3 regions of the Telluria sp. ZT3P25 genome follow, and region 1 is predicted to be linked to each of the others. Evidence: riboswitches for the same ligand, from Rfam matches in the RefSeq annotation. Region 1 holds a riboswitch; each other region holds the start of a gene.
The links. A riboswitch is a leader RNA that binds a small molecule or an ion and turns the genes downstream of it on or off. The one in region 1 is predicted to bind cobalamin.
Positions count from the first base shown of each region.

Region 2: linked by a shared signal. The riboswitch ahead of AC56LY_RS03510 (TonB-dependent receptor) and the one ahead of AC56LY_RS24260 (TonB-dependent receptor domain-containing protein) in region 1 are both predicted to bind cobalamin.
Region 3: linked by a shared signal. The riboswitch ahead of AC56LY_RS18900 (cobaltochelatase subunit CobN) and the one ahead of AC56LY_RS24260 (TonB-dependent receptor domain-containing protein) in region 1 are both predicted to bind cobalamin.

Region 1 covers NZ_JCASIJ010000007.1:792-8,363, reverse strand. The annotation lists gene AC56LY_RS24280 (cobyrinic acid a,c-diamide synthase CobB) at 1-908, opposite strand, end outside; gene cobO (cob(I)yrinic acid a,c-diamide adenosyltransferase) at 908-1,534, opposite strand; gene AC56LY_RS24270 (ABC transporter ATP-binding protein) at 1,531-2,310, opposite strand; gene AC56LY_RS24265 (FecCD family ABC transporter permease) at 2,307-3,329, opposite strand; gene AC56LY_RS24260 (TonB-dependent receptor domain-containing protein) at 3,390-5,222, opposite strand; cobalamin riboswitch at 5,288-5,523, opposite strand; gene AC56LY_RS24255 (histidine phosphatase family protein) at 5,544-6,086, opposite strand; gene AC56LY_RS24250 (adenosylcobinamide-GDP ribazoletransferase) at 6,086-6,868, opposite strand; gene cobT (nicotinate-nucleotide--dimethylbenzimidazole phosphoribosyltransferase) at 6,865-7,572, opposite strand, start outside.
Region 2 covers NZ_JCASIJ010000001.1:790,105-797,676, forward strand. The annotation lists gene AC56LY_RS03500 (hypothetical protein) at 1-190, shown strand, start outside; gene ylqF (ribosome biogenesis GTPase YlqF) at 489-1,436, shown strand; cobalamin riboswitch at 1,462-1,701, shown strand; gene AC56LY_RS03510 (TonB-dependent receptor) at 1,770-3,716, shown strand; gene AC56LY_RS03515 (thiol:disulfide interchange protein DsbA/DsbL) at 3,867-4,529, shown strand; gene AC56LY_RS03520 (hypothetical protein) at 4,526-4,855, shown strand; gene AC56LY_RS03525 (helix-turn-helix transcriptional regulator) at 4,923-5,555, opposite strand; gene AC56LY_RS03530 (MFS transporter) at 5,552-6,763, opposite strand; gene AC56LY_RS03535 (ATP-binding protein) at 6,835-7,572, opposite strand, start outside.
Region 3 covers NZ_JCASIJ010000002.1:79,867-87,438, forward strand. The annotation lists gene AC56LY_RS18900 (cobaltochelatase subunit CobN) at 1-3,011, opposite strand, end outside; cobalamin riboswitch at 3,189-3,407, opposite strand; gene kynU (kynureninase) at 3,517-4,779, shown strand; gene kynA (tryptophan 2,3-dioxygenase) at 4,813-5,700, shown strand; gene AC56LY_RS18915 (VOC family protein) at 5,727-6,107, shown strand; gene AC56LY_RS18920 (DUF427 domain-containing protein) at 6,185-6,466, shown strand; gene AC56LY_RS18925 (NmrA family NAD(P)-binding protein) at 6,504-7,430, opposite strand; gene AC56LY_RS18930 (LysR family transcriptional regulator) at 7,523-7,572, opposite strand, start outside.

The sequences.
Region 1 (7,572 bases):
CAGCGCGTTGCGCCTTGCAGCGCCGCGCCATGCAGCTCGGGATAGCCGCCCGGCAGATACACGGCGTCGGCATGGTCCGGCACCGCGTCGTTCGACAGTGGGGCAAAGTACGTGATCTGCGCCCCCAGCGCTTTGAGCAGCTCGACGTTGGCCGGATACACGAACATGAATGACGGGTCATGCGCGATTGCGATCGTGCGGCCGGCTAGCGGCGTGTCGATCTGCGCCGGGACGGCGCGCGCTGGTTCCATCACCGGCAGCGCATCCCACGCCGCCTCGTCGAATTCGATGCTGTCGGCCAGCGCGTCAAGGATACGCTGCAGCTCTTCGACTTCACCCGGCAGCACCAGGCCCAGGTGCCGCTCGGGCAGGTGATGTTCCTGACGCGCCAGGGTGCCGATCAGGGGAATATCGCGCAGCGACTCCTTGACCATCGCCGCGTGGCCGCTGCTGGCGACGCGGTTGGCGATCACGCCCGCCATCTGCACGGGACCATAGTCACGCAAGCCTTGCGCCACGGCGCCGGCCGTCTGCGCCATCGCCGATGCATCCAGCACCGCCAGCACGGGAATCCCGAACGCGCGCGCCAGGTCGGCGCTCGATGGCGTGCCGTCGTACAGGCCCATCACGCCTTCGACGAGAATCGCGTCGGCCTCCGCAGCGGCGGCCTGCAGGCGCTGGCGGCATGCCTCGGGCCCGACCATCCACAGATCCAGATTGTGGACCGGTGTGCCGCACGCGCTCTCCAGCATCACCGGATCGACGAAGTCGGGACCGCACTTGAACACGCGCACGCGCTTGCCCATGCGGATCAGGCGCCGCGCCAGCGCGGCCGTGACAGTGGTCTTGCCCTGGCCGGAGGCCATTGCTGCCACCAGCACCACGCGCGCACCGGGATGCGCGTTCATTACCACTCCGTCCCGGCCTGGGCGCCGATCCCCGCCTTGAACGCGTGCTTGACGACGTTCATTTCGGTGACGGTGTCGGCGACCGCCACCAGTTCGGGCGGTGCGCCACGGCCCGTGATCACCACGTGCTGCATGGTCGGGCGGTCGAGCAGGTCGGCGATCACGGTGTGCACGTCGACGTACCCGTATTTAAGGGCGATATTCAGTTCGTCCAGCACCACCATCCCGATGGTCGGATCGGACAGGAACTGTTTGGCCAGCGCCCATGCCTCGGTTGCTTTTTCGATGTCGCGCTCGCGGTTCTGGGTTTCCCAGGTATAGCCTTCGCCCATCGCATGGAAGCGCACTTCGTCCGGGAAGCGGCGCAGGAAGGTTTCTTCGCCGGTCGACAGCGCGCCCTTGATGAACTGGACCACGCCGACCTGCATGCCGTGGCCCAGCGCGCGCGCCACCATGCCGAACGCGCTCGAGCTCTTGCCCTTGCCGTTGCCGGTATTGACAATGATGATGCCGATTTCCTTGTCGGCCGACGCGATCTTTGCGTCGATGACGGCTTTCTTGCGTTCCATGCGTACGCGATGGCGTTCATTCAGCGCAGCGGTTTGTTCGGGAGTCATGTCGTTCATGCGGAATCCTCTTGAGGGATGAAGATGCGGCGGCCGTGATGTTCGATCATCTCGATCGGGTGGCCGAGGTAGTCGCCCAGCAGCGCGCTCTGCATGGTCTGTTCATTGGTGCCGGCCTGCCAGCGGCCATCACCCATGAGCAGCAGCACGTGGGTCGAAATGCGCGAAGCCAGGTTCAGGTCGTGGCCGATCATGACCACGGTCTTGTTCTGCTCGCGGCACAGGCGCGCCAGCAGGCCTGTCACGCTCACCTGGTGCGCCAGGTCGAGCGCATTGGCTGGCTCGTCGAGCAGCAGCAACGGAGTTTGTTGGGCCAGCAGGGTGGCAATCGCCACGCGCTGGCGCTCGCCGCCGGACAGCGTGCGCACGTCGCGCGCCGCCAGGTCACTTACGTCCATTGATGCCAGGGCTTCCAGCGCAATCTGATGGTCGTCGCTGCCTTCCCAGTAGCGGTTGGCGTGGTATGGGTGGCGCGCCGAGAGCACGCTCTCGAGCACCGTGTAGGCAAAGGCGTCGTGGCGCGACTGGGCGAGAAAGGCGCGTTCGCGCGCCAGGTCGGTCAGCGGCCAGGCCGCCAGAGCGCGTCCTCCGATGTGGACCGCGCCGCCGTCGGGCTGGTGCAAGCCTGCCAGCGTGCGCAGCAAGGTGCTCTTGCCGGCACCGTTGCGGCCGATGATGCTCCAGCATTCACCGGGTTGCGCGGCCCAGTTCAGGCCCTGCACCAGGGTGCGCCCGGCAATGGAAAGGCGCAGGTCGTGGGTGGCGATGGTGCTCATTTGCGCATGCGGTGCAGTTGATACAGGAAGACCGGCGCACCGATCATCGCGGTGATGGCGCCCACCGGCAGCTGCTGCGGCGCGACGATCGTGCGTGCCAGCGTATCGCACAGCACGAGGAACGCACCGCCGCTCAGGACGACGGCGGGAATCAGCACGCGGTGATCGGGACCGAAGGCAAAGCGGCAGGCGTGGGGCACGATCAGGCCGACGAAGCCGACGGCGCCCGCGCTGGTGACGGCGCTTGCGGTGAGCAGCGCCGACACGAAGAACAGGCCCTTGCGCAGCGCGCTCACGCGCACGCCCAGCGTGACGGCGTTTTCTGCGTGCAGCGCGACCATGTTCATGGCGCGCGCGCTGCGCATGGCAAACAGCAGCGCGCCGACCAGCACGACCCACGGCGCCAGGCGCAGCGGCGCGCCGGCCAGGTCGCCGATCAGCCAGAAGATCATGCTGCGCAGGCGCCCCTCAGGGGCGATCGACAGCATGAGGGTGATGAGGGAGCTGCACAAGGCCGAGACGATCACCCCGGTCAGCAGCAGCATCGAGGCGCCGCCTTCGGCGGCCTGGCCGCTGCGCAGGTCGCGCCGCGCCAGCACGTACAGCAGCAGGGAGACGGTGACGGCGCCCACCAGGGCGGCCGCATCGACCATCAGCGTGGACGCCATGAGCAGCAGGGCGAGGAGGGCGCCGACCGAGGCGCCGGACGAGACGCCCAGCACATACGGGTCGGCGAGGGGATTGCGTAACAGCGCCTGCATCATCAGGCCGGCCAGGGCGAGGGCGCCGCCGGTGGCAAAGGCCACCAGCGCGCGGCTGGCGCGCAGGTCGAGCAGGGATGCGGACAGGGATTCGGGTTGGCCGCTGGCCAGCTGGCGCAGGGCGTCGGGGATGTCGCTGAGCGGCACGCGGATGGAACCAGTCATGCCCGAGAACAGCAGGGTGGCGATGGCCAGGACCAGCATGGCGCCGACGATAAGCGTGGCGCGTTGGCGTAATGACGGGACGGGTGCTTGCATGCGGGCCCTGATAGTTGATCGATGCCCGCGGCGCGTGCGCCGCGGGCGGAAAATGCCAGCTTAACGGATGCCGTAGCGCAGCGACGCGAACCAGGTGCGGCCACTGGTGCCGTAGTTGCGCGCCACTTCGTAGTTCTTGTCCGCGACGTTGTTTACTCGCAGCAGTAAGGACCAGTCGGGCGTGAACTGGTACGTGGTGTACAGGTTCAGCAAGCCGTAGCCACCCAGGCGGCTGGTATTGGGCGCGTTGTCGAAACGGTCACCCGACACGGTCAGCTCGGCGCCGCTCTTTAACTGGCCCATCACGTAGTCGGCCGCGAAGTTGGCGTGCTTCTTCGCGCGGCGCGCCAGCTGGCGGCCGGTTGTGTCGTCACGCGGATCCTGCCAATCGAGGCTGGCGCGCAGGTTCACGTCCATCAGGCGCGTGCTGCCGGCCAGCGAGAAGCCTTCGAGCGTCGCTTCGTTGACGTTGTAGGCGCAGCTGCGGTTGATACCGTCCGGGCATGGCGTGCTGGATACGATCATGTCGGTCAGGCGATTGTGGAAGTACGTGGCGTCGAGGTTGTAGCCGTTGCCGTCGTAGCGCAGGCCCACTTCGCGGTTGCGGCCTTTTTCCGGCTTGTTCGTCTCCAGGCCGTAGTTCGGGAAGTACAACTCGTTGAAAGTCGGGGCGCGGAAGCTCGTGCCGATGCTGGCGGTGGCGCGCAGGCCGTTGCCGAACTCGTAGCCGTAGCCGGCGGCGCCAGTGTTCTGGCTGCCGTAGACCGAGCGGTCCTGGCGCGCGCTGACATCGAACAGATGATTGGCGCGCTTGGCCGAATACGCTGCTGCATACGAATTGGTAATGCGCGTCTTGCGCATCGACGCTACCTCTTCTTTGCGGTGGTTGAACAGCAGCTGCAGGGTATCCTGGCCGATGGCGACGTTGTTTTGCCACGAGAATTCGTTCTGCTCGGTGTCGGCCTGGCTGGCGCCGCTGGCCGTGGCGTTGCTGAAGCTGCCCGACTTGTCTTCCGAACGCGCGTACTGCACGGTGCTACGCCAGTTCGGCAGGATCTGGTTGGTCATGAAGACTGCGGCGGTATTGAGGTCCGTGTCGCTGTGCACATCGTAGCTGCCGGAACCACTGGCATCGTACTGGCTGTACGTGCGGCTGGCCAGGAACTGGGCGCCGATCTCGTGACCCGGCGCGAGCGCCATCGACACACGACCATTGGCGTTGCGGCGACGATAGCCGTCTTCGTCGGCGTTGTAGCCCGACGCACCCGGCCGCGTGGACGAGAAGCCATCCGACTCTTCGTAGCCGGCGCCGAAGGCATAGCTGATGGCATTCGGGCCACCGCTGCTGCCGAAGATGCCTGCATCGCCCTGCAGCGTCGCGTTGCTGCCGGCGCCGAGCGAAGCGGTGACGACAGGTGCGCCTTCACCCTTGCGGGTGAATATCTGGATCACGCCGCCGATGGCGTCGGCGCCGTACAACGTGCTCAGTGGCCCGTAGACGATTTCGATGCGGTCGATGGCGCCCAGCGGGATGGCATTCCAGCTGGCAGTGCCGGTAGTGCCGGAGGCGATGCGCACGCCGTCGAGCAGCACGACGATCTGGTTGGCGTTCGCGCCGCGCACGTAGACGCTGGTGGCGGTGCCGGCCGGGCCGTTGCGGGTGATCTCGATGCCGCGTTGGCGCTGCAGGATGTCGGCCACCGAGCCGGCGCCCGAGCGCGCGATTTCTTCGGCGTTGATGACGGTGGTGTCGGCGATCAGGTCTGCAGCGGGTTGCGGCGTGCGGGTGGCGGTGACGACGACGGTGTCAGCGACTTCGGCGATGGCGGTGGACGAGATGAGGGCGAGTGCGAGCGACACGGCGGCCGCTTGCCGGCTTACTGGAAAATTCATGAGTGGTTCTTATCAAAGGCATCCCGCCGACGTCCCCGTGGGCTGGATTCAAAGGATCGCGCTGTGCGCGTATCCACCTTTTGGCCGGTATCCGGGCTGACAAGTATGGCCGTCCGACCTTCCCATGCTCAGAAAAGCACAGTGGTATGAGGGGGCGGTTTGCCGCAGGGCCCGATGAAAGGCTGCAGCACTTGCTTACCGTTGCGGGGGCAGCACGCGTTGGCCCTGTGAAGGGCTTCGTGTTTCCCGTTTAACTGCACCTGCGAACGCAGGTGCGAGCACCAAAACGCGCTCATTATAAGGTGGTTGAACCGGGCATTGTCATATTTCCAGCACCATGACTTCGCCATAGCCGATCTGGTGTGGTGTCGATGCCGCACGCAGCGCAGCATCCTCCAATGTACCGCCGCCGGACATGGCGTGCAGCAGGCGCATGGTGCCGGCGTGGCAGATCACGAGTGCTGCGGCGCACCCTGCGCGCTGGATGTCGGCCCGAAACGCGGCCACGCGCACGGCCACCTGCAGGACGTTTTCGCCGCCGCCGGGGCGGTAGTGGAGCAGGTCGGCGTTCCAGGCATCGATCTCGTCCCGCGCGATGTCGTCCCAGTGGCGCAGCTCCCACGTGCCAAAGTCCATCTCGGCCAGGCGTGCGTCGAACGTGGGCGCGGTTGACAGCTGCTGCGCCAATACGGCGCTGCGTTGCAATGGGCTGGCGTAGACCGGCATGGTGCCGGGCAGGCCTTGATTGGTCAGCGCCGCCAGCACGCGTGCGGTGTCTGTTGCCTGCGCTGGCAGGTCGGTGCGGCCGTAGCAGTGCCCGGCCGGCACGCCCGGTTTCGGGTGGCGTACGAGGTACAGGCGCATCAGGCCAGCGCGCCGCGCCCGAGCGTGGCCAGTACCGCGATATAGATGGCGACTTCGGCCAACTGCTGCACGGCGCCCAGACAGTCGCCCGTATAGCCCTGCAGCCGGCGCGTGAATGTGCGGGCCAGCCAGCGCGTGGCCAGCAAGGCCGCGAACAGCGCCGCGCCAATCGCCGCTAGGTCGAGCAGGCCGACGGCGAGCAGCACGATCGCTGGCACCAGCACCGTGAGCGTTGCGATCCCGAATTCGGCGCTGCTCATGCGCACGGCCAGCGGCTTGGCCTTGCCTTCGGCGCGGGCATATTCCATCTGCCAGATCAGGGACGTGGCGGCCAGGCGCGAAAGCGGGTGGGCCAGCAGCAGGGCGCCGACAGCAGTCAAGGGCGGCAGCGTGGCGAGTGCGGCCAGCTTCGCGCCCAGCATGCAGACGATACCGATCGCGCCATACGCACCGACGCGCGAATCCTTCATGATCTCGAGAGCGCGCTCCTTCGTCATGCCGCCGCCCAGACCATCGCAGGTATCGGCAAAGCCGTCTTCGTGGAAAGCGCCGGTGAGGTAGATCGTCGCGGCCGTGGAAAGGACGGCGGCCACTGGCGCTGGCAGCCAGTGCGCGGCGATGACGTAGACGGCCGCGCCGATCGCGCCCACCACGACGCCGACCAGCGGGAAGTAGCGCGACGCGTGATTGAGCCAGGCCGGCTCGAAGCCGACCCAGTGCGGGATCGGGATCCGCGTGAAAAACTGAAGCGCAATGAAGAACAGGCGCAGTTGATGGATCATCCCGCGTGCTCGCCGAGTTGTCCCGAGACCTGGGCCGATGCGAAGGTCGCCATCTCGCTCAGGAAGTTGGCCGCCGCGTGCAGCAAGGGCAGAGCGAGTGCGCTGCCGGTGCCTTCACCCAGGCGCAGGCCCAGGTCGAGCAGCGGGCTGGCCCCGAGCTGATCGAGCAGCAGGGCGTGGCCATGCTCGCCCGAGCAGTGCGCGAACACGCAGTAGTCGAGGATCGCCGGTTGCAGGCGCGCGGCGACCAGCAGCGCGCTGGTGACGATGAAGCCGTCGATCAGCAGCACCTTGCGCAGGCTGGCTGCCTGCAGCATGGCGCCGGCCATCATCGCGATCTCGAAGCCGCCGAAGGTGGCCAGGACGTCGAGCGGTTCGTGCACGCTGGCGTGATGCGCGACGGCGGCGGCAACCACGTTCTCTTTATGGCGGATGCCGTCAGGCGTCAGGCCGGTGCCGGCGCCGACGCAGGCAGCCGCCGGCTGGCCGGTCAGCTTGTGCATCAGGGCAGCGGCAGCGGTCGTGTTCCCGATGCCCATCTCGCCGAAGCCCACGACGTTGCCGGGCAGGTCGCGCGCCAGGACCATGCCATGTTCGAGGGCTGTTGCGCAGTCTTGTGTGGACATCGCCGGTTCAACGGCGAAGTTGCAGGTACCGTTCGCCACTTTTCGATCGAGCAGCCCAGCGCGCACGCCGAAGTCATG
Region 2 (7,572 bases), on a different contig from region 1:
GGGCCCCGTGCTGGTCAGCCGCACGCTGTCGTTGGCGGGCGTGCCCGATCACGAATGGCAGAGCGAGGAACGCAGCCGCTACCTGGCCGAGTATGCGAAAGACCGCATGGCGGCGCGCGACCGGTTAGCGGCGTTCGATCCGGCGGCCACGTTGCCGCCGGCCGCGTGCAGCGCGCCGGGGCTGGTTTAGTAGGGCACCAGCGGCAGCTCGACCAGTGCGGACACCGCGATGGCGCAGCACAGCAAGCCGACGCCATACCAGCGTGCCATCGATCGTTTCAGTCTGTCCCGTGCGCGCATATGTCGTCTCCGCTGCGTCCCGCCACGATGCGTGGCCAAAGCCCAGTGTGCACGCCGAATATGTCAACAGTGTTGCAACGGCTCAACGTCGTGCAGAAGAGAAACGTCGGCTGTGGCGGGTTCGCGACGCCACGGCGCGCCACCAGCGTAAAATAGCACCTTGAACGAAAGATAAAGAAAGCAACAGCATGTCGATACAATGGTTCCCGGGCCACATGAACGCGGCCAAGAAGGAAGCGGCCGAGCAGATGGAGAACATCGATCTGGTGATCGAAGTCCTCGATGCACGCCTGCCCGAGGCGAGCTGCAACCCACTGGTGGACCAGCTGCGCAAGTTCCGCCAGCGTCCCAGCCTCAAGATCCTGAACAAGATCGACCTGGCCGATCCGGTCGCTACCGCCGCCTGGAAAGCCTATTACGATGCGCAGGATGGCGTCACGGCCTACCCGATGACGACCAAGAAGCCGGCCGACGTCGCCCGCATCCCCGATCTGGCCCTGTCGCTGGCGCCACACCGCGGCGTGCCGACCAAACCGCTGCGCATCATGATCATGGGCATCCCTAACGTCGGCAAATCGACGTTGATGAACGCGCTGCTGAAAAAACGCGTGGCCAAGGTGGGCGACGAGCCGGCCGTGACCAAGGTCCAGCAGCGCCTGTACCTGAACAAGAACGTGGTGCTGGTCGACACGCCCGGCATGCTGTGGCCAAAGATCGCCATGGCCACCGATGGCCTGATGCTGGCAGCCAGCCACGCCATCGGTACCAATGCGCTGGTTGAAGAAGAAGTGGCCGAATACCTGGGCGAACTGCTGCTGCAGCGCTACCCGCACCTGCTCACCGCGCGCTACGGCCTGAAGACCGAGGGCATGGATGGCGTGGGCGTGATCGAAGGCGTTGCAATGCGCCGTGGCTTCCGTGTGCGCGGTGGCGAGTACGACTACGAAAAGGCGGCGCACTCGCTGCTGCAGGATTATCGTCAGGGCGCCCTGGGCCGCATCAGCCTGGAAACGCCGGATTCGCGCGCTACCAGCCTGGCGCTGCACGCGGCCGAAGTGGCCGAGAAAGCCCGCCTGGCCGCCGAGAAGCTCGCTGCCAAGCTCGAAGAGCAGTCGCGCGGCAAGCGCGGCAGCTAACCTGCCAGGGCGGGTGCCGACACGGTATAATCGCGCCGTTTTGGTGCTCTCGTGCGCATTCCGGCGCGCGAAGTTAAACGGGAAACACGACAGGCCTGCGCCACGCGCGGTCCTGGAAGTGTGCTGCCCCCGCAACGGTCGACAAGCGCCGCGCTCGCACATCCTGCGCCGCGGCAGACAATCTCGATAACCACTGTCCGCACGACAGGAAGGTGAGGGCGTCCCGCTTGCCAGCCCGGATACCGGCCAGGACAGGTGGAAGCGCCACGCGCTTCCTTCGACGCCAGGCTGCGGGGACGCAGCGGGGCGCCCTTTACCGAGAACACATTCATCATGACTTTTGCAGCTCCCGCGCGCCGCGCGCCCCTCGCCGTGGCGTGCGCTCTCGCCGTTTCGACCTTCGCCACCCTCGCCACCGCGCAGGAAACGCTGGCGCCGGTCGTCGTCACCGCCGCCCGTTTCCCGGCCACCGCCACACCGATCGGCGCCACCGTGATCACGGCGGACCAGATCCGCACCTCCGGCGTGGCCGACGTGAATGCGGCGATCCGCAAGATCGGCGGCGTCTTCGGTCGCCAAAGCCTGGACGGCTCGCCCGACTTCAGCCTCGACCTGCGTGGTTTCGGTACCAACAGCGCGCAGAACGTGGTGGTGATGGTCGACGGCGTGCGCCTGAATGAAAACGAGCTGGCCAGCACGGTGCTGTCGAGCATTTCGATCGATACGGTCGAGCGCATCGAAATCACGCGCGGCGGCAGCAGCGTGCTGTACGGCGACGGCGCCACCGGCGGCGTGATCCAGATCTTCACCCGCCGTCCATCGGGCAGCGGCACGCGCGGTTCGCTGTTTGCCGAAGCCGGGCGCTTCGATGCCCGCGACCTGCGCGCCTCGATCGCGCACGGCGCCGGCCCCTGGTCGTTCGACGCCGCCGTGACCGATCGCCGCACCGACAACTACCGCGACAACAACCGGTACGAACAGACGAGCTTCAGCGGCGGCGTGCAATATGCATACGGCGCGAACGGTCGCGCTGGCCTGCGCTTCGAGAGCTCGCGTTCGGACGCGCGCTTTCCGGGTTCGCTGACCGACGCGCAATTCCAGTCGATCCCGACCCAGAGCAACACGCCGGACGACTTCGGCTCGCTCGACACCGACCGTGTCAGCGCCTTCGTCGAGCACCGCATCGGCGCCATCGAACTGGCAGCCGAACTGTCGCACCGCGAGCGCGATGTAAAGTCGACCTACAGCGGGTTTGGTTCGCGCTACGAGTCCGAGCAGACCCAGTTCTCGCCGCGCCTGCGCCATACGGCCACGCTTGGCGACAAGCGCAACGAATTTGTCACCGGTATCGATCTGACCCGCTGGGATCGCCAGGTGACGTCGAGTTTCTCGGCCGGCGACGCCAAACAGGAGTCCAGGGCGATCTACGTACGCGACGAACTGACCTGGAACGCGCCGCACAATGCGCGCCTGGCCGTCGGCGCGCGGCATGAACGTTTCGACAAGGAATACGCCGATCCGCTCGCGTTCACCGACCCGGAAGACACGGAGCAGTCAGTCAACGCGTTCACGCTTGAAGGCAGCTTTGACGTCGCGCCGGAAGTGGCCGTGTTCGCCAAGGCCGGCCGCAGCTACCGCATCGCCAATATCGACGAAAACTCGTACCGCGCGACGACGGGCGTGCTGGCGCCGCAAACGTCGCGCGACCTGGAACTGGGCGTTGCCTTCGGCAACGATGCGCGCAAGGCCACGGCGCGCGTGTTCCGTCACCGCCTGACCAACGAAATCTTCTTCGATCCGACGCTGGCCGGCGGCTTTGGCATCAACACCAATCTCGACCCGACCCGGCGCCAGGGCGTGGAATTCGAGGGTGATGCGCTGCTGGCGAACAACCTGCGCCTGACCGGGGCCTGGCAGTACGTGCAATCCGAGTTCCGTGATGGCCCGAACGCCGGCCGCGAAATGGTACTGGTACCGAAACACGTCGTGACGACGCGCCTGGCCTGGACGCCGGGCAATGGCCAGACCGCCGATGTGGGCGCGCAGTGGGTAGCCAGCCAGCGTTTTGGCGACGACTTCGCCAATAGCTGCAGCGCGCGCGTGCCGTCGTACACCACGGTCGACGCCCGCTATGCGCGCCGCTTCGGCCCATGGGAAGCGTCGGTATCGGGCCTGAACCTGCTCGATCGCCAGCATTACAGCTACGCGTTCAGCTGCCGCGCCGGGATTTATCCGAGCGATGGCCGTCAGCTGAAGGTGTCGCTGCGTTACGACTTCTGATCGGTCGTTTGTCGGGCGCGGTTGGCTGATGTATTTGCACCCATGTTTCAGCGGTAAGCAAATGCAATAAATCGCGCCCTGCAGACAGGGTAGGGGTAAAAAGTGGTAATCTCGCGATCGTTCGCTCAATCATATTTGTGGAAGGATGTTATGCGCACTCTGCGTTTTGCCCTCGTTGCTGCCGCCCTGGTTGCCGGTTTCGCCAATGCCTCGCCGACTGATCCACGCGTCGGTTCCGAATACACCGTGCTGGCCGCGCCGCAGCCGACCCAGACCGTTGGCAAGAAGGTCGAAGTCGTTGAATTCTTCGCCTACCACTGCGGCGCCTGCAATGCGTTCGAGCCGACGCTCAATGCATGGATCAAGAAGCAGGGTGACAACATCGTGATGCGCCGCATCCCGCTGCCGTTCCAGGGCCCAAGCGACCCTGAAGCCCGCCTGTTCCTGACGCTCGACGCCATGGGCAAGCTGGAGCAGTACCATGACCGCGTGTTCCGCGCCGTGCACGTCGAGCGCAAGCGCCTGATGAAGGATGAGGACATCATCGCCTGGGCAACCTCGAACGGCCTGGACAAGGCCAAGTTCATGGAAGCGTGGAACTCGTTCGGTGTGCAGACCAAGCTCAAGCGCCTGCCGGCTGTTGCCGAAGCGTACAAAGCCAGCAGCACGCCGACCGTCGTCATCGATGGTAAATACGTCGTGTCGCCGGCGACTGTGGCACAATCGAACAAGATCCAGGACATGGGGCAGCTGATGACGGCCACCGGCCAGGTCCTCGATGCACTGGTAACGAAAGCAGCCCAGACCAAATGACCAACGACGTCGAACGCGACATCCTCAAGATTTACGAAGGGTCACGGCCCAAAGAGGAAGAGCTGTTTGAGATCAGCCGCGTGAACCATCTCGCGTGGTCGCTGGTGGCGATCTTCGCCATGGCGACCATCTGGCTGAGCATCGCCCTGATCAATGCCGAGAATCAGCGCCATGCGCTGGCAACGAATCAATGTCCTGACCTTGTGTTCAAGGCGGGATTTGACAAGGCATGCCTGGTGACGGTGAGTTCGCGTGATCACTGGTGGGAACACCTCTGGTTCGGCGTGATGAATGTGCGGCCTGCTCCGCATAATGTGGGCAAATAAGCTGGGCAAGTAAGCTGGGCAAGTAAGGCAGGCAGTATCAGAACGGCGCCCCATGGGCGCCGTTCTGTCATTCCGCGGTCGAGACCGCATAAGCGCAGCGCCGCGCGCCATGCAACTGATGCTCGATGCGGATGACCTTCACGGTCGGGCCCAGCACGCGCGCGAACACGTCGAGCTCCGAGCGGCAAAAGTCTTGGCACATGCGTGCCGCGGCGCAGATCGGGCAGTGGTTCTCTATCAACAGCATGCTGCCATCGGGCTGTGGCTGCGCCTCGGCCATATACCCCTCTTCATCGCGCACGGCAGCCAGCGCTGCGACGCGCGCGTCCAGTGGCGCCGCAGCGCCGACTTCGTCGAGCCGGCTGCGGTACAGCGCTTCGCTCGTCTGCTCACGCGCGACAATCAGGCGTTCCATCGCTGCCGGTCCGAACAGCGTCTGCACCTGCCCGATCAAGTCCACCGTGAGTTCGGCATGACGATCCGGATAACGTGCCTGCCCGGCCTGGCTCAAGCCCCAGCGCCGCACCGGACGCCCGACCTTGCCCCCGCTGTCCTCATACTCGACCAGTCCCTTCTCAAACGCACTCTCCAGATGGCGGCGCACGCCCATCGAGGTCAGATCGAGCTGCGCAGCCAGTGTCTGGGCGGTCTGGGGACCGCGCATTTTCAGTTGCATCAGGATGCGTTCCGAGGTGTTCATGGCGTCTCCAGTTGCGGATGCGTACTGCGCATGCTCCAGCGCCGCAGCGCCACCGATGCCCAGGCTGCCAGCATGCCGCCGACGACCAGCACCAGCCGGGTGTCGATCAGCGTCAGCACGGCGCCCAACAGCGCCATCAGAATATTGGCCAGGCAAAAAATGGTCGACAGCAGCGCCATGACCGACCCCTGGCCGTGGGCCGCAAACTCGTCGGCCGCCCAGGTTTGCAGCGCCGTGTTGTAGAACGCGTGCGGCACCCCGAACAGGACGATCCCGGCAATACCGATCCACAGGTTACCGAAGCCCACGCACAGGATGGCGGTGGCACCCACAGCCGCGTACCAGGCAGCGCGCCGGCGGCCTTCCACCAGGCTGGCGTGGCCGGCGAACAGTGCGGCGGTCGTCATCAACGCGCACATGCCCATGTTCACGAGCGAAATCTGGCGCGCATCGTAGCCGCCCACATCGACCAGCCATAACGGGAAGTATTCGTACAGCGATGCGACGCCACAGCAATAGCCCAGGTGGACGATGAAGAGCGTGCGCAGCGGGCCGTGACGCAGCAGTGTCAGCGCATGGCGTTCCCGCGCTACCGTCCACCAGCGCAGGCCGTGCGTGGCGGGCGGCGTGGCGGGAATTGTCAGGAACACGCAGAGGGTACCCAGCAGCAGGGCGACAGCGGCGATACCGAACGGCACCTCGGCGCCCAGCGTCATCGTGAAGCCGCCCAGCAGCGGGCCGACCAGCCAGCCCAGGTTGAAGGAACCATTCAGCCACGACAGCGCGTGATTGCGCATCGGTCCCTTGATGCGCTCAATCACCAGGGCCCGCATCACGGCGCCATTGCCTTCGAGCAGGCCGGTGAAGAAGCGCGCTGCCAGGAACAGCAGATACGATTCCATGACCATCGCCACGGCCGTGAGCAAGTGGCCGATCGCCGCGCCGACGGTCGTCAGCAGCAGCGCGCGGCGGCGGCCGAAACCATCGGACAACGGCCCCAGCACGGCGCTGCCGAGCAGCAGGCCGAGAGGATTGATCATCAGGGCAATCCCCAACAGCAGCTTGGGCGGCAGACCGAGAAAGCTGTTGAGCCCATGGACGCTGCCATCGGCAAACAGCGGGGCGAGCATCGGATAGGGCAGCGAGGCGCCAACCGTCGACAGCAGGGCCAGGCCGCATAGAGTGAGGATGAGGAAACGCTGGTTCATGATGGCGCTGAAAGAATGTCAACGCGCCGAGCTTACGCCCGCCCGCAAAATAAGTAAACGAAACTGTTTATTTATTTGGGGGCTTGCGGTAATCGCACCACGAAGCGCGCGCCGCCAAGCGGCGAGGTGTCGATGCGCAGCGCGCCGCCATGCAACAGCACCGCCTTGTGCGCAATCGACAGGCCGAGACCGAAGCCGCCGGTGGCACGGTCGCGGCTGCGGTCGAGCCGGTAGAACGGCTCGAACACCTTGTCTCGCTCGCTTTCGGGAATGCCGGGACCGTCGTCGTCGACGGCAATTTCGATGGCTGTTGGACCCCGTGCGGCCGACAGCACGACCCGGCTGCCTGCATATTTCTGGGCGTTGCGCAGCAGGTTGCCGATGGCGCGCGCCAGCAGGCGAGCATCGGCCTCGATGGTGCCAAGACCGTCCTTGAACTCGCAGGTGATTTCCTGGGGCGACGGTGGCAGCGTGGCGCAGCAGTCGCGCAACAGCGCGTCGAGATCGACCGTGGAACCCTGCAACGTGCCGGCGCTGTCAAGCTTGCTCATGTCGAGCAGCTCTTTGACCAGGTCGTTCAGCTCGCGCACGTCGCCTTCCAGCGCGGCGATGCGGCGGCGCAGGTCCGGGTCGTCGGCGCGCGCGTCGAGCAATTCGAGGCCGAATTCGAGGCGCGCAATCGGTGTACGCAGTTCGTGCGAGACCGAATGCAGCAGGCTGCGCTGCGCCGCCATCAGGCCTTCGATGCGCCCGGCCATGTGGTTGATGCGTTCGGCCAGCGGATACACGATCTCGGAGCGGTGCAACTG
Region 3 (7,572 bases), on a different contig from region 1:
AGGTTCGGGTACAGGTCGCGAAACAGGCCAGACGTGGTCACCAGCGCATCGCGCCGCACAGCGCCTGGCACCAGGCGCACATCGGTGACGATGCCGCGCGCATTCCAGACCGGCTCGGCGCCCATCATGGCCAGTGCGAAGCCGACCATCACGCCCTCATCACGCACGGCGTCCGACGCCCACAGGATGATGCCTTCGCTGCCCTGCTCCCGCGCGGCGTCGCCCTTGCTGCGCGCCATCGCCTTGGCCGCCATCTTTTGCGCCAGCCCGAAACCCAGGCGCGTGGGCAGGATATCGCCATCGACCGCGTGGAAGTTGCGGCCGGTCGGCAGCGCCTCGGGTGAGCGCAGCGGGTCGTTGCCCTTGCCCGGCTCGATGTAGCGGCCATCCAGGCCCGCGAGCAGGCCGACCATCTCGCGTCGTGGCGAGTCGCGCAGCTTGTCGGCGATGGACGGATCGTCGATGCCGCTCTTGGTCATCGAATCGAGCATCAGGTCGAGCGACTTCTGGTCCCACGGCCGGCCGAAGACGTGCAGGCCAAACGGCATGAACTTCTCCTGCAGCTTGGTCAGGTAGTGACCGACCTCGTGCGCCAGCAAATCGTCATCGGCGGCATCGAAGCCGATGCCGCGCACTTCGAGCACGTCGGACATCGACGCTTCGAGTTCGGCGCGCAGGTTCAGCGCCACGACGCGTTCGCGCATCAGCTGTGCGGCCTGCGTCTTGAGTGACTCGGACGACGCGGCTTCGAAACTCTCGACGATCTGACGCAGCGACAGCAGCTCGTCGTACAGCGGCGTCGTCGCCAGCGGGGGCGTCAGGTGGTCGACGATGATCGCCAGGCCGCGGCGCTTGGCCTGCGTGCCCTCGCCCACGCCGTCGACGATGTACGGGTAAATGCCCGGCAGGTCGCCTGCGATCAGGCTGGGATAATCGTCGCTCGACAGGCCCACCGCTTTACCGGGCAAAAATTCAAACGTCGAGTGGCGCCCCACGTGCACGACGGCGTCGGCCTTGAAGCGGTCGCGGATCCAGTGGTAGAAGGCCAGGTACTGGTGCGGCGGCGTGATGCTGGTATTCGCATGCAGCAGTTCTTCATCGACTTCCCAGCCGCGCGGCGGCTGCGGGCCGATGAACACATTGCCGAACGTGAGGCCCGGCACCAGCAGCTTGCCGCTGTCGACCATCACCTTGCCCGGCGTCGGGCCCCAGCCACGCATGCCTTCGATGCCGTAGCCGATCAGGCGCCGATACAGCGGCGCGAGCGCCTTGCACGGACTGGGTTTACTGTCATCGAGGCAGGCGCGGTAGCCGTCTTCGAGCGCATGCAGGTCGCGCGTGGCCTGCACGCGCTGCGGATGGTCGACACCCTCGACCAGGTGCAGCAATTCCTTGATGATCGTCTCGGCCTGCTTGCGGCCCGGCGCGCGCTCGCCCTGCGCTTCGGCGACCAGCACGTCGGCATGCAGGCGGCCCAGCATGCCGTCCTTCATCTCGCCCTGCACGCGCGGTGCAAGCGTCGCGAACCAGCGCGCGTAGTCGGCCGCGCTGACGCTATTGACGGTGGCGCTCATCTCGCGCAGCGCGGCGCGGTCTTCAGGCAAGTTCACGCCGTGCGCCATGATCATGTCGAGCAGCGCTTCAGGCGTGGCGGGTAAATCGCCGACCGTGTAGCCGGCTGCCTTGAGCGCGTGCAGCATGTCGAACAGCGACGCCGGCACGTTCAGGTTGTCGGCGCCGATGTTCTGGCGGCCCGGCGGGTGGTTGTAATAGACCATCGCGACACGCTTGTCGGCGTTGCGCTTGGCACGCAGCGCCAGCCAGCGGCTCACGCGCGCCGTCATGCGATCGACTTCGGCCGGCAGCAGCACCGGCGGGCGGTTCTCGATGCCGGTCAGGCGGTCGCGTTGCGACTGGCCCAGCGCCGCCACCACCATCGGCTGGCCGATGCCCTGCAGTTCGGGCAGCGCGACGCGGTACTGGACCGAGTCCGGCGGCAGGCCATCGGGCGAAAGCTGCCACTGAATGGCGGTGCGGTCCGACAGGCGGATCGCCTTGAACACGGGGATATCGAGGCGTTTGAAGGCTTCGCTGACGACTTCGCGCCCTTCGGCGGCGCCGACGACGAAGTCCTGCAGCACCACCAGCGCCGCGGGCTTCGCTGGCGCGATCAGCTCGGGCAGGCGCACCAGCGCTTCGCGCGAGGCGCCGCCCCAGCGCGTGAGCAGCTGCACGCAGGCCTGCCCTTGTTCTTCGATGCGGCGGCACAGGGCGGCCGGCACCATGCCATCCATGTTCGCCAGGTCGAGCACGACGACGGTCGGGCGGTCCTTCAGACCCAGCTTGGCGGCGTTGCCCCAGGCGGCGGCATCCTGCAGCTCGTTCTGGCCGACGCGCAGGCGCAGCGTCGGTTCTAGCAGCGGGGCGCCCAGCGCTGTCGACGGATGCAGCAGGTGGGCGATGAGGGCCGTGGTGTTGTCCACGCCGCCGGCTTGCCAGACGCGCCGCGCCGCGAGCCAGTGGCGGGCGGCGGGATTCGCCTCTGCCGCCTGCAGCGCGGCCGCGGCTGGCGCTTCGGCTGCGAGTTCGCGCAGCAGCTCCGGCGCGAAACCGGCCAGGCTGCCGTGCGCCGCGCGCGTCATCAGGTTCAGGCTTGCTTCACCATTGAACGCCAGCACTGCGGTGCCTGGCTTGGCGTGGCGCGCCAGCGCATCCTTCATGCGGCGCGCCGGATCGCCGAACAGCGACACCGCCAGCACCGTGTCTGCGCTCGCGATCCACTGGCCTACCTCGCGTTCACTGGCGGCCATCAACTGGGCCGGTGTGCGCAACTGAATGCGGTCGCGCGGTTGGCTGGCCAGGTGGCGGTGGGCGGCTTCGATCGCGCCCGGTGCGGCGCGCTCGGTGACCACGGCGAACATGGTGGCGGCGTGGCTGTGGGCGCAGGCAAGCAGGAACGCGAGCAAAAGCACCAGCGCAGTACAGGCGCGGGGGAGCGAAGCAGTGTTCATGTGAACGTCGACCTTTCAGCTGCGCGCCAGGGCGCGCATGACAACGGGCAGACGTCCTCCTTCCATGCTGAACGCAACAAGCCATGCGCACGCGTACGTGCGAGGCCTGCGCGAACGCATTGGCAACACAGAAGGAACGACGAACTACCAACCGGCACGCCCACACCCCGGGACGTACGCAATGCATCGTGATTGGCCGGTCTTCTGGCTTGCCGTCATCCTTCCCGGGTCCTGCCTTCCCGTGCACGGGGCACAGTGGCGTTCGACGAGGGTCGTCAGGCATACAGCAGCGGGGGCTGCGCCGGACTGGCGTGCGATGGATTCGCACACGTCACCGGCTTCCCGTTTCACCTTCCTGCAGACGAGCAGGATGGCACCATTCACTTGATTGGGCGCGATTCTACAGCCAGGGTGCGCCACTGTCACCGCATTCTTTGGCCTCTAGCCTAGAATGGCGGTATCGTCCGGCCAGGCCGGCACCCACTACTTCTTCGCGACCGTTCACATGATCACACGACAAGACTGCCTGGCCCTCGACGCGGCCGACCCGCTGGCTCCCCAGCGCAATGCCTTTGCGCTGCCGGACGGCGTGATTTACCTCGATGGCAATTCGCTCGGCGCCCGCCCCCGCGCGGCCCTGCAACGTGCGCAGGACGTGATCGCCGCCGAATGGGGCAATGACCTGATCCGCAGCTGGAACACGGCCGGCTGGTACGACCTGCCGCAGCGCCTGGGCACTCTGATCGCGCCGCTGATCGGCGCTGCGGCCGATGAAGTGGTGGTCACCGATTCGACCTCGGTGAACCTGTTCAAGGCGCTGGCTGCGGCGCTCAAGATGCAGGCCGACGCACCGGCGCACGCGGCCCGCCGCATCATCCTGACCGAGCGTGACAACTTCCCGAGCGATATCTACATGGCCGAAGGCCTGATCGGCTGGCTCGAACGCGGCTACGAGCTGCGCCTGCTCGACAGCTGGGCCGACCTGCCGGCCGCCCTCGAAGGCGACGCCGGCGGCCAGGTGGCGGTGGTGATGCTCACGCACGTGAACTACCGCACTGGCCGCATGCTCGACATGAAGACGATCACGGCGCAGATCCACGCCGCCGGCGCGCTGGCAATCTGGGACCTGGCCCATTCGGCCGGCGCCGTGGAGGTCGACCTGAATGGCGCAAACGCCGACTTCGCGGTGGGCTGCACCTACAAATTCCTCAACGGTGGACCGGGCGCGCCGGCATTCATCTGGGTACCGCAGCGCCACCACGCGCAGTTCACGCAGCCGCTCACAGGCTGGTGGGCGCACCGCCAGCCGTTCGCGATGCAACCGGCGTTCGCGCCGGTGGCCGGCATCAAGCGCGCGATGTGCGGCACGCAGCCGGTGGTGGCGCTGGCGCTGATCGAATGCGGGCTGGCCGTGTTCCAGGACGTGACGATGGCGGCGCTGCGCAAGAAGTCCCTGGCGCTGTCGGACCTGTTCCTGGCGCTGCTCGAACAGGAATGCGCCGCGCATCCACTGGAACTGATCACGCCGCGCAATCATGCGGACCGTGGCAGCCAGGTGAGCGTGACGCACCCGCATGGCTACGCGGTGATGCAGGCCCTGATCGCGCGCGGCGTGATCGGCGACTACCGCGAGCCGCAGGTGATGCGCTTTGGCTTCACGCCGCTGTACACGGGATATGACGATGTGTGGCAGGCGGTGATGGTGCTCAAGGATATCCTGGACCGCAGCGACTATCAGGTCGATGCCAAGCGCACTGCGGTGACCTGAGCGATTCTCGGTCTATTCTCAAGAGAGGACACGATGCCCTGCCCTGTTGACCCTGATTCGTCGGCCAGCAATGCCGATATGAGTGGCTGCCCGGTCTCGCAGCCCGGCTACCACGGCGCCAAGCTCGATTTCAGCAAGGACATGAGCTACGGCGACTACCTGTCGCTCGACACGATCCTCAACGCCCAGCATCCGCTGTCGCCGCAGCATAACGAGCTGCTGTTCATCGTCCAGCACCAGACCAGCGAACTGTGGATGAAGCTGATGCTGCACGAGCTGCACGGCGCGCGCGACAACATCGCACGGGGCCAGTTGCCGGCGGCGATGAAGATGCTGGCGCGCGTGGCCGCGATCATGAACCAGCTCGTGCATGCGTGGGATGTGCTGGCGACCATGACGCCCCCCGAGTACACGGCGATCCGCCCATACCTGGGCGCGTCGTCAGGGTTTCAGTCGCACCAGTATCGCGAGATCGAATTCATCCTGGGGAACAAGAACGTCACGCATTTGCAGGTGCATCAGCACAAGCCGGACGCGCATGCGGCGCTACAGGGCGTGCTGGATAAACCGTCGCTGTATGACGAAGCGATCATGGTGATGGCGCGCAGTGGATTGGCCGTGGATGCGGCGCGGCTTGCCGGGCCGTGGCATCAGGCGACGCGGTCGGATCCGTCGGTGAAGGCCGCGTGGATGGTCGTGTATCGCGATACTGACCAGTATTGGCCGCTGTATGAGCTGGGTGAGAAGCTCGTCGATATCGAGACGGCGTTTCGCTTGTGGCGCTTCCGGCATGTGACGACGGTGCAGCGCGTGATCGGTTTTAAAACCGGCACGGGCGGCACGGACGGTGTAGGGTATCTGCGCAAGATGCTCGATGTCGTGCTGTTCCCGGAACTGTTCGAGTTGCGCACCGAGTTGTAATCATCTTCATTCAAGGACCGCCTGCCATGATTTCCCATCTCGATCATCTGGTGCTGACCTGCACCGACCTCGATGCGACGAAGCATTTTTATACGAAGGTCATGGGCATGGGGATGGAAACCTTTGGCGCGGGGCGGATCGCCTTCACCTTCGGGAACCAGAAGATCAACCTGCATCAGCGCGGCGCCGAGTTCGAGCCGAAGGCGCACCTGCCGGTGCCGGGGGCGCTGGATCTGTGTTTCATTGCCTCTAGGCCGCTTGATCAGGTCATTGCACATCTTGGCAACTGCGACTGGCCGATTGTCGAAGGGCCGGTGGAGCGGACTGGGGCAACGGGCAGGATCCGCTCGGTGTATGTGCGTGATCCGGATCTGAATCTGATCGAAATTTCAGAGATGGTTGGCTGATAGAGTTGCTGCATCTTTCTCACCCGACGGGTGTAGACTGGTCTGCGCTTCAGATCCGAAGCGCTACCGGAGGGCATATGAAAGCAATATGGAATGGTGAAGTGCTGGCGCAGTCGAATGATACGGTCGTTGTCGAGAACAACCATTATTTTCCACCCGCCTCGTTAAATCGCCAGTTTTTCAGCGAGTCGAGTACGACGACCAACTGCCCCTGGAAGGGGACAGCGAGCTACTACAACGTCGAGGTAAACGGCAAGGTCAACAAGGATGCGGCCTGGTTATATGCGACACCAAAATCCGCTGCGGCAAATATTACTGGCCACATAGCGTTCTGGAAGGGTGTCGATGTGACGCCCTGAAACGGTGAACCGGGGCCTGCCAAAATCCAGCGCACATTCAGCCTGCATGTATTTCCGCGAGCACCTCACGCGCACCCGTCCACGCGTGCACGCCGTAACGATCGTTATCGAGCGGGTGCAGTTTGCCGCGCCCGCTCATCATGTCGCGTAGATATTGCATGCCCTGCCACGCAGGAAACGGCGCGTCACTTGCCGGCGACAGCTTCCGGGTAATCGCGATCATCGCCGACAACGCGCCAATGCCCCCAACGCGCAGTGTGGCGTAGCGCTGGCCCGTCACGTCGGTCATGATGCGGGCGAGGTCGACAGGCGACACGGTATCCCCGGCAATGCGAAGAATGCGCGGTGCGGTGTCGTCCATCGCTGCCGCCGCGGTGAACGTCGCGACATCGTCCTTGCTGGTGAAATCGAGCTGCTGTTGCGCATCGCCGAAGTGGATGACGCGCCGGATTCCTGTGGCAATAATGGGCGCCTGGCCAGCCAGCAGATCGATGAAGCCGCCATTCAGGACAGACGTGGCGCGGATGGGTGCTGCGTCCAGTGTCGCCATGAAACGGCGGCGGAGATCGAGGTTGCGATTGTCGCCGGGGATCGTTTTCGTGAAGTCGAGTGAATAGTCGCTTGGGATAAAGCGGGCGACGCCCTCGGCCACTGCCGCGTCGAGCAGACGTTGCTGGGTATCGATCACCACTGGCGCCAGGCCATTGAGTGCCGACACGATGCAACCCGACCCGCGCATTGCCGCGCGCAGCGCTGCTGCATCCCGCATCTCCACTGCCTTGACGTCGACGCCAAGCGCGCGCAGGGCTGCCAATGTGTCGGGCGCTGTGCCGGGGCGGACGATGGCGTTGACGCTGGCGCCCTGCGCTACCAGCGCTCTGCCGATTCGCGCACCGAGGTCGCCGGTGATGCCGGCGAGCGTGACACGCTGTGGCTGGGGACGTTCGTGAGGTGTGTTCTGCATGCGATCTCCTTGGTTGGGCCACATGATATGCCGTGCTTGATGCCACCATAAGGCTGGCGACAGGGAACATGCTGTTCCATTCAACGGAACAGCTAAACGCCGGAGATGGCGTCGGGCGCAACCCGCATGTGCTCTTGCAGCG